DNA from 2 places in the Mycobacterium sp. NGS41 genome. Region 1 is predicted to be linked to the other one. Evidence: riboswitches for the same ligand, from Rfam matches in the RefSeq annotation. Region 1 holds a riboswitch; the other holds the start of a gene.
What was found. Region 1 has a riboswitch for fluoride ahead of AC5Y21_RS20370 (MutS-related protein). Riboswitches for the same ligand answer to the same signal wherever they lie in the genome.
Positions count from the first base shown of each region.

Region 2: another riboswitch for fluoride. It lies ahead of AC5Y21_RS11000 (MFS transporter); the one in region 1 lies ahead of AC5Y21_RS20370 (MutS-related protein).

Region 1 covers NZ_JCALDF010000027.1:14,023-19,123, reverse strand. The annotation lists gene AC5Y21_RS20375 (MutS-related protein) at 1-1,176, opposite strand, end outside; gene AC5Y21_RS20370 (MutS-related protein) at 1,173-2,708, opposite strand; fluoride riboswitch at 2,744-2,804, opposite strand; gene AC5Y21_RS20365 (histidine phosphatase family protein) at 2,965-3,537, opposite strand; gene eno (phosphopyruvate hydratase) at 3,604-4,872, opposite strand.
Region 2 covers NZ_JCALDF010000009.1:54,186-59,286, forward strand. The annotation lists gene AC5Y21_RS10990 (thiolase family protein) at 1-514, shown strand, start outside; gene AC5Y21_RS10995 (ArgK/MeaB family GTPase) at 535-1,425, shown strand; fluoride riboswitch at 1,512-1,585, shown strand; gene AC5Y21_RS11000 (MFS transporter) at 1,701-2,960, shown strand; gene AC5Y21_RS11005 (FAD-dependent oxidoreductase) at 3,008-4,627, opposite strand; gene AC5Y21_RS11010 (IclR family transcriptional regulator) at 4,642-5,101, opposite strand, start outside.

The DNA.
Region 1 (5,101 bases):
TCGCATCAGTTCCTCGTCCAGCTTGCCGTGGGTCAAGGTGGCGTCCTCTTCACGCTTGAAATGCGTGATAGTCGCGTTGACGATGCTGGCGACAAACGACTCTGCTGCAACAAACATTCCGGCCTGCATCATGATCTGCGCGGCTCCGATGCTGCGCAGGAAGGTCGACTTGCCACCCGCATTGGCGCCGGTCACCACGATCAACGATTTGTTGTCAGCCGCCACATCGTTAGCGATCACAGCCCGAGTTGCCGTGAGGCACAATGCGATATCGCGCAGGCCGCGGCAGCTGAACCTCCGCGTGCCGATTGGTGCTGGAGTGGGAAAACAGGTTGTCACACCAGATTCGGTCAACCGCGCGTGCAAGTTAACGCAGCCAATATAAAATGCCAGTTCCGCTCGCAATCGGGTGAAGAAGTCCTCTACGTGATCTGCGGATTGAGTCACGGTGTTGGCAATGTCGTTGACGCCGCGGCCGGCCAGTGCGGTGAGCGCATCCGCGCCGGCTTGGTCGCGCTCGTCGACCGTAAACCCAAACCCGTTGTGCGCATTTCCCGTCAACCTCTCCCACCAACTGAGCTTGGGAGCCCGGTGCAGGATGTGGTCTCGTCCTATGTTGCCGGGGCCTAACTGGGCGCTGAGCAACACGCCACGGGGCAGCTGAAGCTCGGCAATTTCGTGATCGAGGCGCGTGAGGTAGTCATCGGTGAGTTGTTCGGTGATCATCGCCAGAAACTGGCTGAAACCCGGCGATTGAAAGTCCGACGCGTGCCGGTCGCACACCGCGCGCATTTGTCTCAAGCTGGAGACCAGCAGTTCCAGAATCCGCACCGAGCGCCGCAGAATGGCCTGTGGGTCCCGAAAGAGTAGGGCACCCAGAAAGACTTTGCGGCGTACGTTGGCCGCATCCGTGGCGATCGCATACATCTCACGCACCGGTTCGGGATTGGCCAAGCAATCTGCCAACACCTGCTGGCGGTAGTTGATTACTGCGGGGTCGCGCACGCTCGCAGGCACGACTTGTGTGGCGATCTCGCGTACGAAGTCATCGGCGGCGGCCATTGCCCGGTACAGCGTGCTCAGTTCCAGGTCGTCTTCGATCATCATCGTGATGCCCGGCGGCAGTTGCCGTTCCAGTGTGTGGTCGTGTTTCGGATGCAGCAGCCTGACTCTCATTGCGCGAACCTCCTCAGCAACACCTCGTGACTGAGTCCGTACTTGTCGGCGAGCGCCGCGGCATAGGCCACGCCGTCGGCCGGCCTGCGAGTGAATCGGAAGGTTCGCACAGTGGGGTCATCGGGCGCCACATCGCCCACCATGCTGACGCAAGCGGCGTCGAGACTGGCCAGTTCGTCCAGAAATGTCACATAGACACCGATGCAGCCGATGGCGATCATGCGTCGGAGCACTTCGGCACCGATCACGAGAGAGTCATTGGCGGTGGTCGACGAGAAACTTTCGTTCATCACCACCAGGTTGTTGGGACGGGCTCGCGACACGATCTCGTGGATCCGCACCAACTCGTCGTCCAGCTTGCCACGCAATGTCGAGATGCTTTCCTGTCGCTCGAAATGGGTGAAGATCACGTCGGGCATGACCAGCTTGGCGGTTTCCGCCGGAACCGGGCAGCCGAGTGCCGCCAGATAGAAAAGCTGCCCCACGGTACGTGCGAAGGTAGTCTTTCCGCCTTGGTTGGGTCCAGTCACCACTAAAATGCGCTCGTTATGCTGAAGGCGAAAGCTGTTGGCTACCAAGGGATCGTGATCATCGTTCTGCTTGATCGCCAACGCCAGGTCGAATGCATTCTGGGCGAACAGACCCTCGAAGTCTGTCGTCACCTCTGGATAGCTGAACGCGTAGTCGCCTCTCTCGAAGCGGTGCATGAAATGCAGGTAAGACAAGTAGAACTGCGCTTCCCGGGCGAACATGGACAGCCGTTTGTCCAGGAAGTTCTGGTGATGCGCGCAGTAGTCGTGCAGTCGTCGAAATTCATCGGGGAACAGCTTGGCTACGCACTCGAGGATCTGTTCTTCGACATGGTTCATGTCGACGTAGTCCTTGATCACCGCGCGGTAGTCCTTGCCGGCCTGCGTGGCGAACCGTTCGAAAGTTGCGGCGACGTCGGCGCTGTAGTCGTTCTGTGCCGCATACCGTTCCACGTGCACGCGAAGCCCCTCGACGTGCACGGTATAGCGGATCTCACCCATTCCAGCCTGCATCGCTTCGGTTTCGGAGACGAGCAGCCGGAACCGATCACCATCGAGGTAGCGACGCAGGTAATCGGCGAAATCCGTTAATCCGGCCGACGACGCGTGCGCGGCCTGGAGGTCGGTATTCAGTGACGACACCGCACGGCAATAGGTGTGCACTGCGTACACGAACCAGCCCTGCTTTTGCAGCGGGTGCCAGATCTTTGACGCCTGCCGCAGCTGATTGCGGACGATACGCATGTCGCTGGTGAACGCGTCGATCGGACCCCCGATGACATCACGCTCGATGTCCTGGAACACCGCTTGCCGGTAACCGACTTCGGCGATGTCACGCGCGGGCGTATAGAAGAACGACGCTAGGCGGGGGTCGTCCCCGTCACCGATAATCTCGTTGACGACTTGATCGAGGAGCAAGTCGGCGAAGCAGTCAGGAGCCGGACGGTCGTCAACGCCCACAGGCCGGGGGTGGGTGAACAAGATGCTTTCAAAGCGCACCATGCGCGGCTCACCTGCCTTCTTCCACCGAGGACCCTCACGTGGTAGAAGCCATCAGCCGGTGCGGCAGTTAAGGCGAGCTTCATCGCCTACCCGATCGTACCCATGCCCTCGGTGGTCAGCCACTGGCGCACCGGCGGCTGGGATCCCTGATAGAACTCGAACGGGCTGACCGAACACTCCATACAACTGGCAATCCTGCAGATCAATCCGAAAGGCGAACCAATGCGTGGCAACTTTGAGCAGCCACGATGAGTCGTCAACCAGAATCGTCCGGTTTTTGATCGTAGGCATCCACCCGCCATGCCCCGTCGCCGAAACTGAGCTGATTCCAGCAGGCGGTGCGCTGCCCGACGTGGGTCAAGCTCGGGTCGATCTGCCCGAGCAGGGCACGATTAAAAGCGTCGTGAGATACCAGGACAATCGGTCCACTTTCGTGCTCGGCGACCAGCTCGAAGAAGGCCAACCGAGCACGCTCTGCCACCATGGCCAGCGGCTCGACTCCGGGTGCGGCGTCTATGCTGCCGTAGCGGTCTTGCACCTCGTCGCGGCGCTCACCGGTCATCGGGCCGTAGTCGCGGTCGTTGAGCCGGATGTCGGTTGACACGGGAGCATGGGCCGCCCTTCCAATCGCCCGAGCGGTGTCTGCGGCTCGCTGCAGTGGGCTGGAGATCACCGCGGTGGGACTTCGCTCAGCAAGGACTTTCGCCAGACACGCCACCTCGGCCAGCCCTACCTCGTCGAGCGGCGGGTCGCTAAGTCCGCGTAAGCGGTCTTCGGCGTTGAGCGCGGTGCGGCCGTGCCTGGCCAGATATACCAGCGTGATTGTCATAGCGGGACTAACCCTTTCGTCGTCTTGGCCGTGGTCTTCGCAACACCGTGATCGAGTCCAGGGGAATCAATGATCATCAGGCACCAGCCCGAACTCCAGATGAGGTGTGGCCTCAGCGACTTCGATCAGTCGGTTGTACTTCGCGACCCGTTCACCGCGTGCCGGAGCGCCAGCCTTGATCTGACCGCAACCCGACCCGACCGCCAGGTCGGCAATGAACGTGTCGTCGGTTTCTCCCGACCGGTGGGAGATCATCGCGCCGTAGCCCGCATCTCGGCACACGGCAAGTGCCTCAAGCGTTTCCGACACAGTGCCGATCTGGTTCACCTTGATCAGTGCGGCGTTGGCGACGCCCGCGTCCACACCGAATCGAATCAACACCGGATTGGTCACGAAGTTGTCGTCGCCCACCAGCTGGACCCGGTCGCCGAGCGCCGTGGTCATCTTCCGCCAGCCGTCAGTGTCGGTCTCGCCCATGCCGTCTTCGATGCTCCACACCGGGAACTCGCGGATCATCCACGAGTACCGTTCGATCATCTCCTCGCTGGAAAGCGACTCGCCCGCTACCTCGTACCTGCCGTCACGATGAAATTCACTGGCCGCTGGATCCAGTGCGATCGCCATACCGGCGCGTCCCGGAGTGTATCCGGCGTCGATGATTGCCTTGGTGAGCAGCGCCAGCACCTGTTCGGGCGAAGCGATATCGGGAGCGAACCCGCCCTCATCACCCAAACCGGTGGCCAGCCCGCGATCGGCAAGTTCGCGGCGAAGCCGTGCATATACCTCCGCGCCGCCGCGGACGGCTTCGGCCAGTGACGGCGCACCGACGGGAGCGATCATGAATTCCTGAAAATCCAGCGCATTGGGAGCATGGACGCCACCATTCACGACATTGAAGTGTGGCACCGGCAGGCGCGGTGCCACTGTCGGCCCGGACAGATAGCGCCACAACGGATCTCCGGATTCTGCGGCGAACGCGCGTGCGGCGGCAATCGAGACGCCGACGATCGCGTTGGCACCGAGTCTCGATTTATCCCGGGTGCCGTCCAGCACTCGCAGGGCATCGTCAACCTCGTCCAGGGATTCAAAAGCGCGACCAACTATTGCGTCGGCGATTGCACCGTTGACATGGGCGACGGCGCGCTGCACACCCCGTCCGTCGTATCGATCGTCGTGGTCGCGCACTTCGACGGCCTCGCGGGTACCCGTCGATGCCCCGGACGGCACCCCAGCGCGAACAGCGCGCCCATCAGCCAACACCGCGCGCACACAGACCGTCGGCCGGCCACGCGAATCCAAGATCTCCACCGCCGAAACCGACGAAAACCGCATCACCACTTGCCGCCTCCATATCCACAATTCGGCCAAAGCCGGTCCAGTAGACAAGGGACCGTTGGCCGTCCATCGTGGACGTGCGGTTGTGGCGAGCCCCACCGCCGCGATCACACTATCAGTCCGAGAACGCCGCGAACATACGTTTCGACGGCATCAAACTCGCTTGAGCGGTACCCATGGCGCGGGTGTACAGCACCAGCGCTCAGCCGTCCTTCGTAAGTGCCTCACC
Region 2 (5,101 bases), on a different contig from region 1:
CACAAGCATGGAGAAACTGGCTGCCCTCAAGCCGCTGCATCCCGAAATCGATGGCTTTTCTATTACCGCCGGCAACTCCTGCGGCGCCAACGACGCCGCCGCGGTGCTAACCATCGCCAGCGACGAGCTGGGACTGCCCGCACTGGCGCGCGTGGTTTCCTGGGCCTCGGTCGGTGTCGATCCCGCCTCGACGGGCTTGGCACCCGTCGACGCTATTCCGAAAGCGCTTAAGCGGGCCGGACTTTCAGTTTCCGACGTAGACCTGTTCGAGATCAACGAGGCATTCGCGGCAATGTGTGTGGCCACCGTCAAGCTGCTCGATCTGGACCCGGACAAAGTCAACGTCAGCGGCAGCGGCTGCTCGCTCGGACATCCGGTGGCGGCGACCGGCGCCAGGATGCTCGTCACCCTGGTGTACGAACTGCGTCGGCGCGGCGGCGGCATAGGGGTCGCCGCTATGTGCGCGGGCGGCGGGATGGGTTCCGCGACCGTCATCGAGGTCGCTGCGCCCTAAGGAGTCGAATAGGCCGCAAGATGGACATCGCCGATCTGATTGCCAGTGCGCGCAACGGTTCTCCGCGTGCCGCGGGTCGGTTGCTCAGTCTTGTCGAAGGCGACCGCCGCGACGAAGTACTGGCAAGCCTTGGTGGTCCCGAGGCGCGAGCGGCCCGCGACGTCGGTGTAATAGGCATAACCGGACCGCCGGGCGCCGGCAAGTCGACGACGATCGCGGCACTGGTCGGCGCGTACCGGGAGCGTGGCTGCCGAGTGGCTGTGCTGGCCGTGGATCCCTCGTCGCCGTTCAGCGGTGGTGCGCTGCTGGGCGATCGGATACGAATGGCCGCGCATATCAACGACTCCGACGTGCTGATCCGTTCGGTGGCAAGCCGCGGCCATATCGGCGGCCTGGCCGCCGCGGTTCCGGCGGCTATCCGCCTGCTGGGTGCGATCGGATACAACGTGATCCTGTTGGAGACCGTGGGCGTGGGCCAATCCGAGATCGAGATCGCCGCCGTCGCGGACCCGACCGTCGTCGTCCTCAATCCCGGGGCCGGCGACGCGGTCCAGGCCGCCAAAGCGGGTGTGCTGGAAGTCGCTGACATCGTGGCGGTCAATAAGGCCGACCGGGAGGGCGCCGAACAGACCGTGCGGGACCTGCGAGCTGAGACCAAAGCACCCATCCTCAGCCTCATTGCCGCACGGGGAGAAGGTGTTTCGGACCTCGTGACCGCGATCGACGATCATCACCGCGCCGACAGCCGCGCCCGACGGCTAGCTCGGGCCCGGGCCCAAATCCTGTCGCTGGCGCAAACCCGGCTGCGGAGCAGCCCGGATCTCGACGGGCTCGCTGAGTCGGTGGTCGACGGCCACGACGATCCCTATACCGCAGCGGAACGCTTGGTTTCCAAGGGTGAGCAGACGTAAAAGCCCCCGATTTCGTGCCGAAACGGGTGCTTTTGCGTCTGCTCGCCGATGCTATTGCTTGACCAATAGGAATGCGCGTTGGTTAACTTGGCAGCGGCGAAGGAGCCCGCCAGGAAGATCGTCTCCTAACCGTCACATGGCTGATGGCTCCTGCGAAAAGAAGGAGTCGCAGGTGGCTATGTTCCCTCCGTTCGCAAGTCGAATTGTGTTGTGCGGTAGCGGTGCTCGTGGCGAGGCTGCGTGCCACCAGAACCAGATCGCAAGCAGGGCTCCCCATGAGTGACCAGCCCGATACCGTCGACAACGAGGGAAAGGCGTTGCCCAACAACGCCTCCCGCCAGCGCGGTCGCCGGTTATCGCCCGCGCTGAAGTTCGTCTTGATGGTCGGCGTGATGAGCTTCTTCGCCGACTTCACGTATGAAGCGTCCCGCAGCATCGTCGGACAGTTCCTCGGTCTGCTTGGTGCCGGAGCGCTGGCGATCGCGGTGATCACCGGATTCGGCGAACTGCTCGGCTACGGGTTGCGCCTGGTCTCGGGACGCGCTGCAGACCGCACCGGACTGTACTGGCCGATCACTATCGGCGGCTACGTCTTGCAGATGTCGGTGGTGCCGCTGATGGCATTGGCCGGCAGCTGGCAGATCGCGGCCGTCCTGGTGATCGCGGAACGAATCGGGAAGGCAATCCGCAACCCGCCTCGTGACGCCATGCTCTCCCATGCCGCAAAACGGATGGGCTATGGCTGGGGCTTCGGTGTACATGAAGCGCTCGACCAATTCGGCGCTCTGGTCGGTCCATTACTCGTCGCGTTTGTCGTCGCCAGCACTCATGGCAACTATCGGCTCGCGTTCGGCGCGCTTGCCGTTCCGGCTGTGATTATGCTCTCGCTGCTGGGGGTGGCGCGGCTACTTTATCCACGCCCGCAGGATCTTGACCCGGCCACCGCACCGATGCGCACGCAGCAGCTGCCGCGAGTGTTTTGGATCTACCTCGTCGCCGCGGGGTTGGTGGCCGCCGGCTTCGCCGACTTTCCGATCATGGCCTACCACTTCCAGCAAACCGGCACCATTTCTGCGACGTATATACCGGTCTTCTACGCCTCCGCAATGGCGGTGTCGGGTGCCGGCTCCCTGGTGTTCGGACGTCTTTTCGACCGGGTCGGTATCGGTCTGTTGGTACCGCTGACGGTGGCCGCTGCCGCGTACGCGCCGCTGGTCTTCCTCGGCGGCTTCTGGCCCGCCCTGATCGGCAGCTGCCTGTGGGGCTTGGGGATGGGCGTTCATGAATCGATCATCCCGGCCGCAGTGGCCCCGATGGTATCGCCGGCTCGGCGCGCCTCCGCCTACGGCATCTTCACCGGCATCTACGGCCTCGCCTGGTTCGCCGGCAGCGCTGTCATTGGCGCGCTGTTCGGCCTAACCGTCGGCAGCGTCGTCGTATTTGCGGTTGTCACGGAACTCGCCGCGGTACCGCTGATCCTGTTGGTTATGCGGCACACCGCGGCCGCACCCGTTTCCCAGGGTGAGCAGACGTAAAAGCCCCCGACACGCCGTGCGTGCGGGGGCTTTTACGTCTGCTCGCGCTACTCGACGGACTTCCCGGTGGCGGCCGCATATCCTGCGCGGTAACCGAAAACCATTGCCGGGCCGATGGTCCCACCGGCGCCGCCATACGCTCGTCCGGTCACGCCGGCCATCGCGTTGCCCGCAGCGAACAGACCCGCGATCGGCTCGCCGGTGACGTGAAGCACGCGACCGTCATGGTCCGTCCGCGGCCCGCCCTTGGTTCCCATCGCACCGACGCATACCGGAACCGCGTAGTAGGGGCCGGTGTCGATCGGGCCGAGTGTCTTCCCGGCCAGTGTGGTGGCCTGGTCGTCACCCCAGTAACCGTCGTAAGCGCTTGAGCCACGCCCGAAGTCGGGATCGGATCCGGCTGCGACGTGGCGATTCCACTCTTCGATGGTGCGAGCGAGGCCGTCGGCATTGATGCCGGTCTTGGCGCCCAGCTCGGCAAGGTCCGCAGACTCGCAGAACCAGTCCGGGACGGGCTCCCCGGGGGCAACGCCGAGAAATCCATAGCGTTGCAGGTGAATTGAATCGAAGACAATCCACCCACTGTCGTTGACGTAGCCGCCGCGAGGATCGAGATAGTGGAAGGCGCCGGCCATCGAGTTGTAATCGCAGGCCTCGTTGACGAACCGGCGTCCGGCCCGATTGACCATGATGCTTCTCGGGCGCGTGCGTTCCAGCCGTACGCTGCGGCTGCGTTGATTGCCCGAGATGGAGTCGCCCGGGATCCGGACGATCGGCACCCACCATGCTTCACCCATGTTCGCCAGCTCGGCGCCGTGCGCCATCGCCATGCGCAGGCCGTCGCCGGTGTTGTTCGGCGGAGATACCGCTCCGTGCATTGGGCCGCGCAGAAACGCTTGCACCAGAACAGGATCCCATTCGAAGCCGCCGGTGCCCAGGATCACGCCGTGGCGGGCGCGAACGCTCATGCTCTGTTCGGGCCCAGCGATTCGCGCTCCGGTGACCTTCCCGCCGTCGACGATGAGCTCTTCCGCCCGTGTCTTCGTGCGTGGTGTCACCCCGAGATCGAGCAGACCCTTCAGCAGTCCCGCGATCAACGCGGTGCCGGCCACGCATAGGTCGCCGGCTTGCTCGTCGACATCGGCATGCAAACGCGCGCGGGTTTCGGCGTCGAAACCGACGTTGGACCAATCTTCCGGAAACGATGTGATCTGGCTAGCCCATTCGCCAAGTTGGCTGAGGTCGAAGGGAATTGCGCTCAGCGACCGGCCACCGCTCGGTTGTCCCCCCGGCAGCTCGGGCTGGTAGTCGGGAAAGCCCGGCGCGATCTCGAAGCGCAGACCGCTGTGTTTCTCGACGAAGTCGAGCATCGCGGGGCCGGTGTGTACGAATGTCTCGACCAGCGCGTCGTCCATGGAACCGAACGACTGCGCGCGCAGGTATCGCAATGCGTCGTCGACCGTCAATTCCCGGTCGGGACAACGGTTGTGGGCGGGGATCCACACGATGCCGCCCGAGACCGCAGTCGTTCCGCCTACGGTTGGAGCCTTCTCGAACACCTGCACTGAGGCACCGGCCACCGCGGCTGTGAGCGCGGCGGTGAGCGCGGCGCCGCCGCTGCCGAGCACTATGACGTCATAGACGTCGGCTTCGTGGTCCCGAGGCATGGTTTGCTATCCCTTCAGCTCAGCAGCGCGGACAAGTGCTTGGCGGCTTTGATGACGGCGTCCTTCCCACGCAATACGACGTCTTCGCGGTGGGAGATGAGGTTGATGCAGGTTGGTGGTGACGGCGCCTGGCGGTGTACCGGCACGGCCAATCCGTAGGTATTCGGCTCGATCTCCCCGTACGTCATCACCCAACCGCGCTCACGCGCGCGCATCACCAGCTCGCGTTCCCCCGGCCGCCGGGGCATGCTCGCCAGCAGGGCGATCCCGGCGGCGCCGCGGTCCAGTGGATACCGGCTGCCCTCGTGGAACGAAAGCTGGTAGGCCACGTGGGTCGGGACGATCACCGCGATCGCCACTTGCTGGTCGCCCTCCGCGACCAGCAACGACACCGTGGTGCCGAGTTCGTCGGCCAGCGCTCGCAGCGTCGGGAGACTCACTTGGCGCACATTGTGGTCGAACGACGCGCCCAGC